DNA from 4 places in the Colwellia sp. KS18-150 genome. Region 1 is predicted to be linked to each of the others. Evidence: predicted binding sites of a transcription regulator. Region 1 holds the regulator's gene; each other region holds the start of a gene.
What was found. Region 1 encodes sigma-54, which starts transcription at its own class of promoters, with help from an activator protein. Its sites were predicted from a motif close to GTTGGCACGNNNNTNGNNT; they were not measured.
Positions count from the first base shown of each region.

Region 2: a site for sigma-54 is predicted at 3,322-3,340, ahead of flgB (flagellar basal body rod protein FlgB). Genes of this name have one in related genera too.
Region 3: a site for sigma-54 is predicted at 2,523-2,541, ahead of glnA (glutamate--ammonia ligase). Genes of this name have one in related genera too.
Region 4: a site for sigma-54 is predicted at 3,077-3,095, ahead of glnK (P-II family nitrogen regulator). Genes of this name have one in related genera too.

Region 1 covers NZ_BAAJMC010000001.1:550,990-555,498, forward strand. Annotated here, with positions in the region: gene rapZ (RNase adapter RapZ) at 1-249, opposite strand, end outside; gene AC27IF_RS02575 (PTS sugar transporter subunit IIA) at 425-877, opposite strand; gene hpf (ribosome hibernation promoting factor) at 895-1,182, opposite strand; gene AC27IF_RS02585 (RNA polymerase factor sigma-54) at 1,208-2,731, opposite strand; gene lptB (LPS export ABC transporter ATP-binding protein) at 2,811-3,542, opposite strand; gene lptA (lipopolysaccharide transport periplasmic protein LptA) at 3,556-4,161, opposite strand; gene lptC (LPS export ABC transporter periplasmic protein LptC) at 4,200-4,509, opposite strand, start outside.
Region 2 covers NZ_BAAJMC010000003.1:13,451-17,959, reverse strand. Annotated here, with positions in the region: gene flgM (flagellar biosynthesis anti-sigma factor FlgM) at 1-298, opposite strand, end outside; gene flgA (flagellar basal body P-ring formation chaperone FlgA) at 394-1,086, opposite strand; gene AC27IF_RS05595 (chemotaxis protein) at 1,363-2,292, shown strand; gene AC27IF_RS05590 (CheR family methyltransferase) at 2,332-3,162, shown strand; gene flgB (flagellar basal body rod protein FlgB) at 3,377-3,775, shown strand; gene flgC (flagellar basal body rod protein FlgC) at 3,778-4,197, shown strand; gene AC27IF_RS05575 (flagellar hook assembly protein FlgD) at 4,354-4,509, shown strand, end outside.
Region 3 covers NZ_BAAJMC010000011.1:53,386-57,894, forward strand. Annotated here, with positions in the region: gene glnL (nitrogen regulation protein NR(II)) at 1-248, opposite strand, end outside; gene AC27IF_RS13535 (DUF4124 domain-containing protein) at 357-875, opposite strand; gene glnA (glutamate--ammonia ligase) at 1,051-2,457, opposite strand; gene typA (translational GTPase TypA) at 2,879-4,509, shown strand, end outside.
Region 4 covers NZ_BAAJMC010000002.1:275,956-280,464, reverse strand. Annotated here, with positions in the region: gene AC27IF_RS04555 (hypothetical protein) at 1-693, shown strand, start outside; gene ovoA (5-histidylcysteine sulfoxide synthase) at 721-2,871, shown strand; gene glnK (P-II family nitrogen regulator) at 3,139-3,477, shown strand; gene AC27IF_RS04540 (ammonium transporter) at 3,488-4,509, shown strand, end outside.

The sequences.
Region 1 (4,509 bases):
TAAAGTGGTGACTTCTACCGCATTAGGTAAATAGTTAATAATATCAGGGATATCTTTAGGATCATTAGGTAAGTTACGTACATCTAGACTCACAGCAACGGTTTCATAATCGTTTATCACGGTATGAGTTAATGCTGGCAATAAATTAATAGGGATGTTGTCAACGCAATAATAGCCTAAATCTTCCAATACTCTTAAAGCTACAGATTTACCTGAGCCTGAGCGGCCACTAACAATTATAAGTTTCATAGGTGATGTCTCGAGTTACTAGATATTAGTATTGAGAAGTACAAGCAACTCGTTACCTTTGATCTGCAATCTTATGTGTATATTAAATTAGGTTCTAATGATAATTTTTTATTATTACAATCACTTAAGTGCTGTTTCAATAATATTTACCAAATGATAATTATGTGCTGGTAAATTAATGTGCCTGCTGAATTAAGTTAAATAATGTTTGCTTATTGATACACTTTCTCACTTGTTTCGCAGTTTTTCGCTCACTAAATAATTTAGCAATACTCTGCAAAGTTTCTAAATGCGCTTGGGTACTGTCTTGAGGTACAAAAAGACAAATAAAGATATCGACAGGTTTGTTATCTATAGCATCGAATTCTATGGCTTTTTCTGTCGTCAATAATACCGCAACGGCTTTATCTGAATTCTTTAATTTACCATGAGGAATAGCAATACCATTACCAATACCAGTACTGCCCATCTTTTCTCGATTAAGTAAGCTGTCTAATAAAATAGTACTGTCACTCTCACCTAATTCATGGGCGGCAAGCTGACACAATGTTTCTAGAATGCGTTTTTTACTGCTAGCTGGAACTGCACAAGCTGTGCAGTCCAGTGTTAAGATATCTTGTAAAGTCATAATAGGTTGAACGAAGTTTAATGATTGGCAATTTTGCCTTTATATTTGAGTACTTGACGATCTAATTTATCAACTAAAGTATCGATTGAAGCATACATATCAGTGTTAACGGCTGAAGCATGAACTTCGCTGCCATTTAAATGCACTGTTGCTTCTGCTTTTTGGTTTAACTTTTCTACGGTAAGAACAACGTAAACGTTGTTTATGTGATCAAAATGTCGCTCTAATTTAGCAAACTTAGTATTAACATATTCGCGTAAAGAGGCTGTAACTTCTACATGGTGGCCAGTAAGGTTAATTTGCATAAGCGTGATCCTTAATAAGTTAAATTTACAATAAACTTTTACGTTGGTTAGACGGTGGAATAGACAATGATTCTCGATATTTGGCTATAGTACGTCTGGCTACATTAATTCCCTGCTCGGCTAATAAATCAGCCATCTTACTATCACTTAGCGGTTTAGCAGGTGTTTCCGCCAAAATGAGCTTTTTAATGAGTGAACGTATGGCAGTTGATGAACATTCACCACCATTCTCAGTACTCACATGACTTGAAAAGAAATATTTTAATTCAAAAATACCTCTTGGGGTGTGCATGTACTTCTGAGTGGTTACTCTAGAAATAGTTGATTCATGCATATCTACCGCTTCGGCTATATCGTTTAGTACCATGGGGCGCATTGCTTCTGCACCATGTTCTAAAAAGCCTTGTTGACGCTGTACAATACAATTCGAGACTTTTAATAAAGTGTCATTACGTGACTCTAAACTTTTTATAAACCATTTAGCTTCTTGTAAATTTGAGCGAATGAACTGCCCATCATCACTTGATGATTTTGTCGTTTTGGTCATGGCGGCATATTGCTGATTAATCGACAATTTTGGTGCAGTATCAGGATTTAACTCGACTATCCAACGACCATTTTTTTTCTCTACAGAAACATCAGGAATAACGTATTGATCATCACCTTGAACGACGGCATCACCAGGACGAGGGTTTAACGTTTGAATTAAACGCATCACTTCTCGAAGTTGATCTTCTTTAAGTTTGGTTTTACGCATTAATTGGCGGTAGTCTCGATTACCCAGTAAGTTAATATGCTCACTAATGATGTGCTTACTTTCTTTTAGGTAAGGGGTATCGTCATCAAATTGATTTAATTGAATGGTAAGACAATCTGCGATAGATTGGGCAGCTACACCTATAGGGTCAAAAACATTAATACGTTTTAATACAGCTTCTACTTCATCTAGCTCTAGCCCTTCAATACCTACACTCTCTAAGATATCATCACAAGAAACGGTTAAGTAACCAGCATCATCAACCGCTTCAATAATCGCAATAGCTACGGCTCTATCAGTATCTGTAAAAGGGGTTAATTCCATTTGCCATAATAAGTGATCTTGAATGGAATCAGTCGTTTCACCTTGATATGTATAATCTTCAGAAGGGCTACTCACTGCGCCGGTATTGGATGTTCCCGCACTATAACTTTCTTCCCAAGTGGTATCGATATTTAATTCTTCTGGAATATCATTTTGCGCTAAAGCTTCCGTGGTAGTTATCTCGTCAATAGTTGCACTGGCATCTTCGCTGCCTTCAACAGTCGCCTGTTCAGTGTTATCCGTTGTTGATGAAAACGCTTCTTCTAGCTTTTCATTATTACTGTCACTATTTTCGTTAGTGTCGCTAGGAGTATTTTCATTAACTTCTAACAGCGGATTACTTTCAAGGACTTCTTGAATTTCTTGCTGAAGTTCTAACGTCGAGAGCTGCAAAAGCTTGATCGCTTGTTGCAGTTGCGGCGTCATGGTAAGTTGTTGTCCTATTCGGAGCTGCAGTGATGGACGCATTTAGTTTTGATCTTATCCTGTTTTTTTGTTTATATTATTTACTTTGGATTATAGCTTAATTTGCTAAGTACATTAGTTACTATAGCGTGAATTGCTCACCAAGGTATACATCTCTTACTTTTTGATTCGCTAGAATTTGATCCGCATCACCTTGAGCAATAATTTCACCATGGCTAACTATATAAGCATGCTCACAAACATCCAAGGTTTCTCTGACATTATGATCAGTAATTAAGATACCTATGCCACGTTCTTTAAGATGAATAATGATCTTTTTTATATCCCCTACTGAAATAGGATCAACGCCAGCAAAAGGTTCGTCTAATAAAATAAATTGTGGTTCAGCAGCTAGCGCACGCGCTATTTCGACTCTTCTTCTTTCGCCGCCTGATAAACTCATGCCTAAATTATCTTTGATATGGCAAATATTAAATTCTTCGAGCAAGTGTTCAAGCTTTTCTTGTTTTTGACCTTCATCAAGGTGTTTACGAGTTTGTAAAATAGCCATGATGTTTTCAGTAACCGTCAGTTTTCTAAAAATAGACGCTTCTTGAGGTAAATAACCGATCCCACGTCTCGCTCGTTCATGCATAGGCGCTAACGTAACATCTTCATTATTTAATATTATTTGACCGTTATCGTTAGGTACTAAACCAACAATCATATAAAAAGAGGTGGTTTTACCGGCACCATTTGGTCCTAATAAACCTACTATTTGGCCAGTATTGACACTCAGGCTAACATTCTTAACCACTTGCCGGCTTTTATATGACTTCGAAAGGCCATCTGCGGTTAGTGTTGCTGTTTCCATATTACTCATTTTGTTAGTCATTATTATTGTCTTTATTGGTTTTCTTCTCTGCTTCAGACTTCTCTTTTTGCGCTTTAATTTGTGCAGGCTGTAGAATAGTGGTGACTGAGTTCTCACTGCTACTTTCAGCTTCAAGCTTTTCATTTAAGGTATTGTAAGTGATGATTTCACCAGTCACTTTACTACCCGCTTGTTTTACTTGCGCATTGCCTGAAACCGTAATGAGGTATTGATCAGGCTGATATTTAATTTCATCTGCTTGTAAGCTGATTAAACTGCCATCTTCTAATTGTTGCTGAAAAAGGGCAGGTTTACCTTTGGCAAGGTAAGTATCGAATTTATCACCTGTTGTTGCATCAACTTTACTAAAAACTTGAACAATATCAGCCGTGATAGCAATGGAGCCTTGGCTGATACTAACATTTTCGAGATAACTAGCAATTTTATTCTTTAAATCAGCACTTTGGCGATTTGATTTTATTGTGATTTCTTGAGTTAGGTCTTTCTTTGCGGCGTGAGCAGAGCCTACAACACTAAGTAATCCGCTGGCGATTAGTATACTAATGCCGAGAGTTTTTATTTGAGTTATCGTGCGTTTTATTGGGCTGTTTTTTATCATAAATTCTTCACAATGTTATTAATTTTGAGCTTTTCTTTTTAGCTCTCGGTTTTTTTATAAATGGTGCGCACATGCTCGGTTAATGTCATTTGCTTAGTATTTAAGTCAATGATTAAACCTGAGCCATACATAGTGAAGTCTTTTCCCTGTACCATCACCGTTTGCTCAGAGCTGATTATATTCGTTTTTAAATCTAATTCTAAATATTTACAATGAATTTCTTGTATTAGGCTATCTTCATCAGTTGCTTTTAAGTGCACACGATGATTTAAGATGACGCGATTATTTTTATACAGTGTCGCCTCTTTTGCACTCAGTTGCCAAGGAGATTCACTATTTTTTGGATGC
Region 2 (4,509 bases), on a different contig from region 1:
CAAACTCAAACTTAGCAATGCTTGCGGCAAGCTTTTGTGGATCCACTTTGTAATCACCGGAAGCAATTGCTTTCTTTAGTTCATCAATTTTTTTCTGATCAACCGCGGGTGCTTCATTTGCTTTCTTTTGTAAATCACTTAGCTGTTTTGCTTGTGGTGTGATTGAAACAGAGTCTGCACGTGGTTGGTTTACTGGTGCATTAGTGTTAGCTGTTTGAGCAGCTTGCTGCTTTACTTGCGTTTGCTTATTTTGGTGAACTTGAGCTTGATTGTTCAAGTTATTGATATTTATAGCCATAATATTAACCTGCGGCAGTAGATTTTATCCTAAAATTATTCACTAACTTTATATCGGCAAATAAGGTCAAAACTTAAATTTAAATACTAATAAAATTATAGGTGAATAGTGACTTGATTAATAGCGCTAACTTTTGGGTTGATAATATTCCCCGAGCGAGAGTTCTTCACTTTAATTTGCTGATTAATATTACCATCACTCATCGCAATGCCACGTGTTTTAATCATAAAGTTGTCAGACTTAGCAATAATCGTTACCGTATCGCCTTTACATACTAAACAAACGTTCTTTCTACTGATTGCTCTGCCTTTACCGATCCGTTTTATTGCTTTACTGCCTAATACCGCAGTTTTATCAGCAAGCTTTTTACCTCGTATTTTATTACTCGATAAATATTGAATAGCGATATTGCTTTCAGAAAGGATCATACCTTTTTCAATGATTGTTGTGGCCACTAAAACTGCAAAGGTTTTTTCAACTTTTGCTGGGATATATATTTTCCAAGGAGTTGAATCATCGCAACTTATTTTAACATTTACGTTTCTACCGTTATGATTTTCAGGTATATTTGCCTTAAGCGCTTGTTGGCAGGGTTTTATTATTATTCTTGAGTCTAGTTTACTAACGCTAATAGCTAACTTTCCACCGGGTGGTGGTGTTATTTTGTTCTCAAGGTAATCTTTAGCAAGTGTCTCAAGATATGCACTGTCAAAAGCCTTAGCAAAGCTAAAAGCAGGTGTTAGTACTATAAAGTACGATATAAATAAAAAAACTTTTATATAAGGCATAGTTTTTGTTGTTTATCTTTAGGTAAATTCAAATACTCGACTATGCTTAAATTAAGTCAGCATAGTTGTTAGTCTGTCAATATTGTGACAAGCAGTTAATAATTCTAGTCTTGTTAATTACTTATCTAGTAATAACTTGACTTTTTGATAAGCTAATTGCCACTATCGGCAAGTCGTTTCGACTTATTATTGACTCTTAAATAGAGTAATCAAGAATTGTGCCTTTATGCTTTTTAAGTTGAAGTGCAAGCAGTTTTGATTTTAAACGAGGTTTTTATGGCAGGTATATTAGATTCAGTTAACCAACGAACACAGCTTGTTGGACAAAATAGACTGGAGTTACTACTTTTTAAATTAGTGGGTAGACAGAGATTCGGTATTAATGTCTTTAAAGTGAGAGAAGTTTTACAATGCCCTCGATTAACCTCCTTACCAAAGCAGGACTCCTTTATAAAAGGTGTTGCTCATATTCGCGGGCAAACTATCTCGGTAATTGATTTAAGCAAAGCGATCGGTGCGCCAGCAATTACTCAAACTAAAGACTCTTTCATCATCATTGCAGAGTACAATCGTAGTGTGCAAGGATTCTTAGTAGCTGGTGTTGAACGTATCGTTACCCTCAGTTGGAAGGACATGATGCCACCACCTGAAGGTGCAGGAAAGTCTAGTTATTTAACGGCAGTAACTGAAATAGATAACGAGATGGTATCTATTTTAGATGTTGAGAAAATTCTTAATGAGATAAACCCAGTTTCTACTGATTTAAGCGACGATGTTGCTGATGAAGGTGTAGGCGTTGAATTGGGTGAGCGAATTGTGATGATTGCTGATGACTCAACAGTTGCTCGAAACCAAGTGAAGAGAGCACTAGAGCCATTAGGTATTAAAATGGCATTAGCGAAAAATGGCCAAGATGCCTTAGAGCAGCTTATGGCTATTGAAGCAACTTGCGAAAATAGCATTACTGAAAAAGTTGCCCTAATGGTGTCAGATATTGAAATGCCTGAAATGGATGGCTATACCCTAACTGCCGAAGTTAAAGGTAATGAACGAATGGCAAAAATGCCGATAATACTGCATACCTCATTAAGTGGTGTATTTAATAATGCCATGGTCGCAAAAGTTGGCGCAGAAGACTTTATCCCTAAATTTCATCCGGATGAATTAGCAACGGCTGTGAAGAAATGGTTAAATTATGAAGCGTAAATTCACCATCAAAAGAATAGTGTAGGGGAAGAATTTATAGTGTCAGCAAGACAACTTGACGATAGAAGTTACCTTCAATTTAGAACATTTTTGGAGCAACAATGTGGCATCGTCTTAGGTGAAAATAAGCAGTACCTAGTAAAAAGTCGATTGGCACCACTGATGAATAAGTTTGATATAGCGTCATTAAGTGAATTGGTTAGCCGTACATTATCTCCTGTAGAGCGACAATTACGTGCGGCAGTTATTGATGCGATGACAACTAATGAAACACTTTGGTTTCGTGATGATTATCCCTTTAAATTACTCAAAAGACAGCTGTTACCTGATTTTGCTGATCAAAGAACACCAGTAAAAATTTGGTCTGCGGCTAGCTCTTCAGGGCAAGAGCCTTATTCAATAGCAATGTCAGTCTTAGAATATCAACAAGCAAATCCTGGAGCTTTTCCTCGAGGTGTGCAAGTTATTGGTACTGATATTTCAACCACAATGCTAGAGCATTGTAAGTATGGTCATTATGATTCTTTAGCGTTAGCGAGAGGCTTATCAGAAGAGCGAAAAAATAAGTTCTTTGAGCAAGGAGATAATGACATGCTGAAGGTTAAGGATGAAGTGAAAAAAATGGTTAGCTTCAGGCCTCTCAATCTTTTAAATAGCTATAGTTTGATGGGGCGATTCGATATTGTATTTTGTCGTAATGTACTCATTTATTTCTCGCCAGAAATAAAAACGCAAATCATTGGTCAAATTCATGGCACCTTAAATAAAGCGGGTTATTTATTTTTAGGAGCGTCTGAATCACTCTCTGGTTTAAGTAATGATTTTAATATGCTTAGGTGTAATCCTGGCATTGTTTATCAAAAAAAATAACTTCATTTTTGTGTTTTTTAGCAACGACAATTTATGCGCTATCTTAGCCATAAACTGGTGTGAGCTTATTTTATAAAGCGTTAACTACTCCTTGAGTTAACGCAATTAACAACAAACTTCCTCCAATAACTACCTTCAAATATCTTCTTTGACACTTTATCTGGCATAAATATTGAATACCTTGATGTTAAGGTTTATTCAATGGTGGCATCTTATGGCTATAGGTTTCGATAAAGGGTTTGAGTTACATGCGCAAGGCATGCAACTACGCGCTGAACGTGCAGAGGTATTAGCAAATAATATAGCTAATTCTGACACGCCTGGATATAAAGCCAAAGGTATGGACTTTCAAAAAGCCATGCAACAAGCCACCTTGCAACAACAAAACGGCATGAGCCGAACGAACAGTAAACATTTTGATGTTCGTACCGAATTAAATAATAACGTAGATTTTCGCACTCCTAATCAACCAGATACAGGTGATGGTAATACGGTTGATGTACAAGTGGAACGAAACTTGTATTTAGAAAACTCATTAGAGTATCAAGCAAGTGTGCAATTTCTAAACGGTAAAATAAAAGCGCTGCAAAAAGTCATCAGCGGAGGTAGGTAATTATGAGTCTATTTAACGTATTTAATATCACAGGTAGTGGCATGAGCGCGCAATCAACACGCTTAAACACCACAGCCAGTAATATTGCCAACGCGGATAGTGTTAGTTCAAGTATTGACCAAACCTACCGTGCACGCCATCCAGTATTTGCCGCTGCTATGCAAGAAGCTGCCGCAGGACAAGAAGGTAATGCCGGTGTGCAAGTACTCGGTATTGTTGAGAGCAATAAGCCCCTCAATGTTGAGTATGCACCAGACCACCCAATGGCTGATGGCGAAGGCTTTATTTATAAGCCCAATGTAAACGTTATTGAAGAAATGACCAATATGATCTCAGCATCTCGTTCATACCAAACGAATGTGCAGTTAGCTGAGTCAGCGAAAAACATGCTAAACAGAACTATCCAGCTAGGACAAAAGTAATTGACAGATGAACTATATGAATCAGTGTGCTTAGCATCACGTTCGTATCAAACTAATGTTCAGTTAGCAGCTCTTTGTAAAGTAAGTGCAAAGAATATGCTTAATAAAATCTTAGAACTAAGTCAGCGCTAGGCTAGCAGGAATTAGGAGTAGATAATGGAAACAGTATCAGGCGGTAGTCTTTTAGACGGCATTCGCTGGGAACAAGAAGAATACAAGGTAGCCGAAGAAAATGATAACGGCATGCTTACTCAGGAGGATTTCTTTGCTCTGTTAACGAAAGAGTTAGCAAACCAAGATCCGACAAAACCT
Region 3 (4,509 bases), on a different contig from region 1:
AATTCTTGGCCTGTTGAGAGTAGTTGTTTTAATCGTGCTTCATTGATCGAGGTATTGGAAAAAACGACATGAAAAGGACAGCCATACAGTTTATTCATACTTTTAATAAGTAGTGCTTCCGCTGCGGGATTTAAATAACATATATTCAACTTATCATCTAAGATCAGCACTGCAGTCACCAGTTGATTAGCCAATGTCTGTTGATATCTTAATTTAAGTTCTTGAGTATCTTCTCTGCTGTGCAACATAAAGCATCATACCTAAATAACTATCGCACTAATATGGTGCTACTGTTGATAGTATATTTGAAAAAAGATTTATCTGCAGCCAAAACGCCACTAAATAGCATGATTTAGTTAGTTTACTGAGGCTCTATGCATATAAAAGGTAATAGCCTTAGACAATGCAATTACCTTGCCTTTTTCATTGAGCAATTGCATTTTTATTTGATGTTCTCCACGGTCAATATTTCTAAGGGAAAACATGGTGTGGGTTTGCGCTTCTAAGTGAGGTTTATCATCCAATATAAGTTGGATTTTAAGTCCTCTTCTAAAAATTGGTTTGATGCTTCCGCTGATATAAACAGAGCCGGTGTTATCTCGAATAGTGGCATTGTCTTTGGGGTGGTTGATAACGACTTGGTAATCATCAGCGATCTTTTTCGTTTCTATATCTAAAACTTGAGTATCTAGGGTAGTAGAGGACTTAATGACATTACCGGGTTTAGTTTTTACCTCTTCTGCACCAGGTCTAGGCGTATCAGAATAAACTAGCTCACCTTTCTCGTTACGCCATACATATATCTTTGCTGTACTTGCGTTCACAGGAGTGGCAATTGATAGTGTTAACAATGTCAGCAATAAAGTTTTAATCATAGTCAATTAAGTATATCTCGTTCCTTTAGATACATCAAAGTGCGAACATAGGTAACTATAATCTATACAAAAAAGTACAGGTTTACCACTGAAAACTGTTTTTCTTTTGTTATTAATTTTAGTCACAAAAAAAGCTCACCGAAGTGAGCTTTTTATTTAATATAGTTACTGCGAATTAAACGCTGTAGTACATATCAAATTCTACTGGGTGAGTAGTTGAGTTTAATAATTCAACTTCTTCACGCTTAAGACCAATGTATGCATCGATCATATCGATATCCATAACACCACCGGCAGTTAAGAATTCGTTATCAGCTTCTAAAGAATCAAGCGCTTCTTCAAAAGAAGAACACACTTGAGGAATCGCTGCTGCTTCTTCTGCAGGAAGGTCGTATAAATCTTTATCCATTGCATCACCAGGGTGAATCTTGTTTTTGATTCCGTCTAGGCCAGCCATTAACATCGCAGTAAATGCTAAGTAAGGGTTTGCTGAAGGATCAGGGAAACGTACTTCGATACGTGTTGCTTTTGGCGTTGGTACAATTGGAATACGAATTGATGCGCTACGGTTACGTGCAGAATATGCAAGCATAACAGGTGCTTCGAAACCAGGAACAAGACGTTTGTATGAGTTAGTTGAAGCGTTAGTGAAAGCGTTTAATGCTTTAGCATGCTTGATGATACCACCGATATAGTAAAGTGCAGTTTCAGATAAACCACCATACTTATCACCAGAGAACAAGTTAACACCATCTTTAGCAAGTGATTGGTGAACGTGCATACCAGTACCGTTATCACCAACTAATGGCTTAGGCATGAAAGTCGCTGTTTTACCGTAAGCGTGTGCTACGTTATGAACAACATACTTGTAGATTTGAACTTCATCAGCTTTTTTAACCATGGTATTAAAGCGACAAGCAATTTCGTTTTGGCCACAAGTAGCAACTTCATGATGATGCGCTTCAACAACTAAGCCCATTTCTTCCATGACTAAACACATAGCTGAACGTAAATCTTGCGAAGAATCTACTGGAGATACTGGGAAGTAACCACCTTTAACACCAGGACGATGTCCCATGTTGCCTTCTTCATATTCAGTACCTGAATTCCAAACGGCTTCTTTATCATCAATCTTGTAGAAAGAACCGGCCATATCTGTGTGGAAACGTACGTCGTCAAAAACGAAGAACTCTGGCTCTGGACCAATTAATACAGTGTCAGCAATACCAGTCGAGCGCATGTACTCTTCAGCACGGTTAGCAACAGAACGAGGGTCACGGCTATAACCTTGCATAGTTGCAGGCTCAACAATGTCACAACGAAGGTTTAAAGTAACAGCTTCTGTGAACGGGTCTAATACTGCAGTAGAAGAGTCTGGCATTAAAACCATGTCAGATTCATTGATGCCTTTCCAGCCTTCAATAGATGAGCCATCAAACATTTTTCCATCTTCGAAGAAATCTTCGTCAATTTGGTGATGTGGAATTGAAACGTGTTGCTCTTTACCTTTTGAATCAGTAAAACGAAGATCAACAAATTTGACATCGTGTTCTTTAATTAAATCGAATACAGCTTGTGACATTTTTTATCTCCAGGGAGGTTTGTTGTAAAATTACTGTTAGTAAACACCAAGGTTGCAGTAAATAGAAGCCATCTTTATGCCAATAATAAAGCATTGATTTGCATGTGTTTAATATATGATAAAAAATACAATGCACTTTAATGGTGCGCTCTATGTTTATTGTGGTGCGTAAATTGTAAAACTGCTATCAACTATATCGTATTCTTTCTCTTTTGCCTGTAAAATTTTGCTTTATCTTTTGAATATTTGCAACTGCTTAATAATGCATCTGAGTTTAACTAAAAATAGCTAATAAAAAGATAAATGTTATCTTTTGAGGCTAATCTACTGTATAATTCGCGCCCAATTATAGCCTTAGTTATTTATATACTACTTTTTATTAGGTTTTTATATAAATGATAGTAACAGCGAGTAAAAGCCTGTGTTAGATAAATTACGTAACGTTGCAATTATTGCTCACGTTGACCACGGAAAAACCACCCTTGTAGATAAATTACTTGAGCAATCAGGCACCTTAGATGCTCGTGTAGGTCATGACGAACGAGTAATGGACTCGAATGATATCGAAAAAGAACGTGGTATCACAATTTTAGCGAAAAACACCGCTGTTAACTGGAACGATTACCGTGTAAATATCGTTGATACTCCAGGGCATGCCGATTTTGGTGGTGAAGTTGAGCGTGTAATGTCAATGGTTGACTCTGTGCTTTTGATTGTAGATGCACAAGAAGGGCCTATGCCGCAAACGCGTTTTGTTACACAGAAAGCTTTTGCTCAAGGTTTAAAGCCTATTTTGGTTATTAACAAAATTGATAAGCCGGGTTCTCGTCCTGATTGGGTTATGGATCAAGTATTTGAACTATTTGATAACCTTGGTGCTACTGATGAACAACTAGATTTTAAAGTAGTATATGCATCAGCAATTAATGGTTGGGCATCTCTAGAAGAGGGTGAAGTTGGCTCAGATATGACGCCTTTATTTGATACTATCGTTAATGAAGTACCTTCGCCTGATGCAGATCCTGAGGGCTCATTTCAAATGCAAATTTCGCAGCTTGATTACAGCTCATACCTTGGTGTAATTGGTGTTGGCCGAATTACTCGTGGTAGTGTTAAGCCTAATCAACAAGTGACTGTTAAATGTGCAGCAGGTAATATTCACAATGGTAAAGTAGGTAAGGTATTCGGCTATTTAGGCCTTGATCGTCACGAAACCGATATTGCTCATGCAGGTGATATTATCGCTATTACTGGTTTAGGTGAGTTGAAAATATCTGACACTATCTGTTGTCCTAATGAAGTAGAAAGTTTACCAGCATTATCTATCGACGAGCCAACGATTAACATGACGTTCCAAGTAAACACTTCACCATTTTGTGGTAAAGAAGGTAAGTTTGTAACTTCACGTAATATTAAAGACAGATTAGATAAAGAGTTAGTTCATAACGTAGCTTTACGTGTTGAGCAACTCGATGATCCAGATAAATTTAAAGTATCTGGTCGTGGTGAGCTACATCTTGGTATTTTAATTGAAAATATGCGCCGCGAAGGTTTTGAGCTTGCTGTTTCTCGCCCAGAAGTTATTGAGCGTGAAGTGAATGGTGTATTAGAAGAACCATACGAAACAGTAACGATTGATGTTGAAGAACAACATCAAGGCTCTATCATGGAGAAGATGGGTGTTCGTAAAGCAGAATTAACTGATATGGCACCTGATGGAACAGGTCGTATTCGTATGGACTTCATTATGCCTAGTCGTGGTTTAATTGGTTTCCAAACAGAATTCATGACGTTAACTTCTGGCTCAGGTTTGATTTATCATACTTTCTTCGAATATGGTCCTCATAAAGGTGGTGACATTGGTCAGCGCTTAAATGGTGTAATGATCGCTAATGCTACAGGTAAAGCATTAACCAATGCTTTATTTAACTTACAATCACGTGGTCGTATGATGATTGGTCACGGTGTTGAAATTTATGAAGGCCAAGTTATTGGTATTCATAGTCGCGATAATGACTTAACCGTTAACGCTCTTAAAGGCAAACAGTTAAC
Region 4 (4,509 bases), on a different contig from region 1:
GCAGTGCAACTAAACGTTAGCGTGTTAAATACTAATGCTGAAAACTTATTAGTTTGTGATGGCTTTGGCGAATACTTACAACATTGTTTTTTAAATACTAGTTTAGAAAGCGCTTTACTCTATTTACCAGAAGAAGCAGCTTTTGATCGTTTCGCTTTAAAAACGCGTTATGGCCTAGCACAAGAATTATGCTCCCCGATAGACATTTCTGGCGGTCATCAAGGGAGTGTTGCCTTATATAAAAAACTTGGCAAACATAACCAAGAAATGGGCGAAGAGCCACTGTTGTATAATCAATTTAATCAAGTTATCTCAGTACAGCAAGATTGGCATAAAACTGCTCGTATCGAGCACAGGTTAGGTGCTTCTAGCTTACAATATAATCCTTACCTTAATATTATTTATGCCTTAATAAACGTTGTTGATGCTGTCCATGCTTTTGAGCAACAAAAACTTTCTATCCCTCAAGCTTTTACAGCCATTGATTTACCGACAAGTTTATATGGCACTGACGAAGAGATGGGCGCTGTAGAGTTATTTGAACAAGGTCGTTGGTTCAACGAGAGCCTTAATAAGATTCAAGAAAAATATATTTATTTGAAATCAATGCCAAGACTTGACTGTCCTATACAATTAGGCGATAAAATAAAACAAGCTATTCTAGCTAAATACCAAGTTTCATTAGCTCACTAACGGGCCAATATAAATAAGATATTGAATATGGATGTTATTAATAAAAAAATCATTAGACCGCCGAGTCTCAATGGCAACAATATCAGCGATAAGCGGAGAGAATTAAAAAATTATTTTTTGCAAACTTGGGCTGATTATGAGGCTTTATTTGCATTAATTAATAATGATGATGCTTATTTTTTAAGACCCGAGCCGTTACGTCACCCGCTTATATTTTATTATGGCCACACCGCGACTTTCTATATTAATAAGCTCATCTTAGGTAAGTATATTACTCAACGCATAAACGGCAGGCTTGAAGCTATTTGTGCTGTTGGTGTTGATGAAATGAGTTGGGATGATCTGAATAGTGAGCATTATGATTGGCCAAGTGTTGCAGAAGTTAAGGATTACAGAAAACAAGTATCAACACTAATTGAAGAGATTATTGATACCATGGAGCTGACGCTTCCCATTAAACAGAATTCATTAGCTTGGATTATATTAATGGGCTGTGAACATGAGCGTATTCATATAGAAACATCCTCAGTGATTATGCGCATGCTACCGCTAACTCATTTAACCGCTGATGATTTATGGCCAACATGCAGCGAAACTGGGATGGCACCTGAGAATGAGGTTATTGACGTTGTCGGGCAAACAGTTTCTTTCGGCAAGCCCGAGAATGATTGTACTTTTGGTTGGGATAATGAATATGGTTTTGATGAAATTGATCTAAATACTTTTTCAGCCAGTAAGTATTTAGTGTCGAATCAAGAATATTTAGCTTTTGTTAAAGATGGCGGTTATCAAAGTAGGGAGTTATGGACTAAAGAAGGTCAGCAATGGCTAACGTTTTCTCAAGCGACTATGCCGCGATTTTGGCTTGAAAAATTAAATTGTGCTGGAGAAAAAAGCTATTATCAGCGTAACTTTCTTAATGAGATCCCATTACCACTAAACTGGCCAGTAGAAGTAAATTACCTTGAGGCGAAAGCGTTTTGTAATTGGAAAAACAATAGCCAAGTCGATGCTAATATTCGACTACCTACCGAAGGTGAGTGGTTATGTTTGCGTGAGCAAGTGCCGGGAGATTTAGCTAATTGGCAAAAGATACCCGGTAATGTCAATTTATCTCAGTATGCATCCTCATGTCCTGTTGACCTATTTGAGCAAGGAAATGGGTTTTTCGATATTGTAGGTAATGTTTGGCAGTGGACAGAGTCAAGCATTGATGGCTTTCAAGGTTTCAATGTACACCCACTGTATGATGACTTTTCGACCCCTACTTTTGATGGTAAACATAACCTGATTAAAGGAGGCTCTTGGTGTTCGACAGGCAATGAAGCGATAAAGCATTCTCGTTTTGCCTTTAGACGTCACTTTTTTCAACATGCTGGATTTCGATACGTAAGTAGCCCATCCTCAGAAATACCTAACTTAGCGCCTAATTATTATGAAACTAATATTGATATTTGCCGTCAGCTACATGCTCACTATGGCGCGGCTAGATCGGCAATGCCTTTGGCGGCTAAAAATTACAGTCAGCAAATTGCTGAGCATGCGTTAGCTTGTATTGATAAGTATCAACTCAACAAACAGAAATGCCTCGATATTGGTTGTAGTGTTGGTCGAGCGAGCTTTATTTTGGCGCAACATTTTGATTGTGTTGATGCCGTTGATTTTTCTGCCGGTTATATTCAACATGGCGTAAATCTTCAGCAAGGAAAATCAGTTCGTTATACACTTGAAAACGAAGGCGATATAGTTGATTTTCATGAAGTTAAACTTAGCGAATTAAAGCTCCCTAACCTTAATAATATTAAGTTTAGTCAAGGGGATGTTTGTAATTTAAAAAGTATATTTACCGGTTATGATCTTATTGTTGCACAGCATATTTTAGAACAAAGTTATGATCCACACTTGTTCCTACAAACGATACATCAACGACTAAATGCTGGCGGACTACTGATTATCGTATCAAATTATAATTTTGGTGAAAAACAAAATGCGAATCCTAGCAGGCTAGGGGGCATTAAAATAAACGGTGAGAATGTTACTGGTTTTGATGGTTTATCAACTATGTTAACACCTTATTTTAAACTGATATCACAACATCAGTTAACGCGCGCTTTAAAAATTAATCGTCGCAACTTTGACTTATCTTTTCCACATTTGACTGTTTGGCAATTGCGATAGTTGATACATTCAGTTTTTAGCCCCTTTTAATTCATAGCAAGTCAATGAACACTGTGTCGTTACTTCTAGAATTACTTATCGAAGAGTCATTTAGATATGCACCAAATCATCTCGCACGCGCTTTAGGATGTGCTATTTTGGTGCACAAATGCTATTCATATTAATTATACCCTCTATAACACATTGAAAAATAGTTGTTAATTATATTGGCACATGATTTGTACTATAGATGTCAGTAATTCAAAATAACTATAAAAAGAGGTCCACATGAAGATAGTTAACGCAATCATTAAACCATTTAAACTTGATGATGTACGTGAAGCCATTTCTGAAATTGGTGTTGAAGGTATCACAGTTAGTGAAGTAAAAGGGTTTGGTCGTCAAAAAGGTCACACTGAGTTGTATCGTGGTGCTGAGTATCAAGTAGACTTTTTACCAAAAGTTAAATTAGAAATCGCCGTAAACGACGATATCGTAGAACGTTTAGTCGAAACGATTACTAAAGCTGCTTATACAGGCAAAATTGGTGACGGTAAGATTTTTGTTTATAACCTTGAACAAGCCGTACGTATTCGTACTGGCGAGTCAGATTCAGAAGCTTTATAGGAGATAGACAATGGAACAAAATATTTTTCAACTTCAATATGCAATGGATACGTTCTACTTCCTAGTTTGTGGTGCGTTAGTTATGTGGATGGCAGCAGGCTTCTCAATGTTAGAAGCGGGTCTTGTTCGTGCTAAAAACACCACAGAAATTTTGACTAAAAACGTCGCGTTATATGCAATTGCTTGTATCATGTACTTAGTCGTTGGCTATGACATCATGTACGGTGGTGGTGTTTTCTTAGACGGTATCGCACTTGATGGCGCTGCTGATGCTGATGCACTAGTTGGTGCTGTATTAGCTGAGTCTGCTGAAGCCGGTTTTGGCGGTGGTGCAGTATACTCAAATGCTTCTGACTTTTTCTTCCAAGTAGTATTTGTTGCTACAGCAATGTCTATTGTTTCAGGTGCCGTTGCTGAGCGTATGAAATTATGGGCTTTCTTAGCGTTCACAGTTGTATTAACAGGCTTTATCTATCCGATGGAAGGTGCTTGGACGTGGAATGGCGATTCAGTTTTCGGTCTTTATACGTTAGGCGACCTTGGTTTCTCTGATTTTGCCGGCTCTGGTATTGTACATATGGCGGGTGCTTCTGCTGCATTAGCAGGTGTATTATTACTAGGTGCTCGTAAAGGTAAATATACTCAAGACGGTAAAGTAAATGCTATCCCAGGCGCTAACTTACCTATGGCTACCTTAGGTACATTCATTTTATGGATGGGTTGGTTTGGTTTTAACGGTGGTTCTGTATTGAAACTTGCCGATGTAAACAGTGCTAACTCAGTTGCAATGGTGTTTTTAAACACTAACGCAGCAGCAGCTGCTGGTGCAATTTCAGCGCTAATTTTTGCTAAAATCTTATTTAAGAAAGCTGATTTAACAATGACCTTAAATGGTGCATTAGCTGGTCTTGTTGCTATCACTGCTGAGCCATCAACTCCTTCACCATTACAAGCTACTATTTTTGGTGCTATTGCAGGTGTGATTGTTGTACTTTCTATCTTAGCGTTAGATAAAGTTAAGATTGATGATCC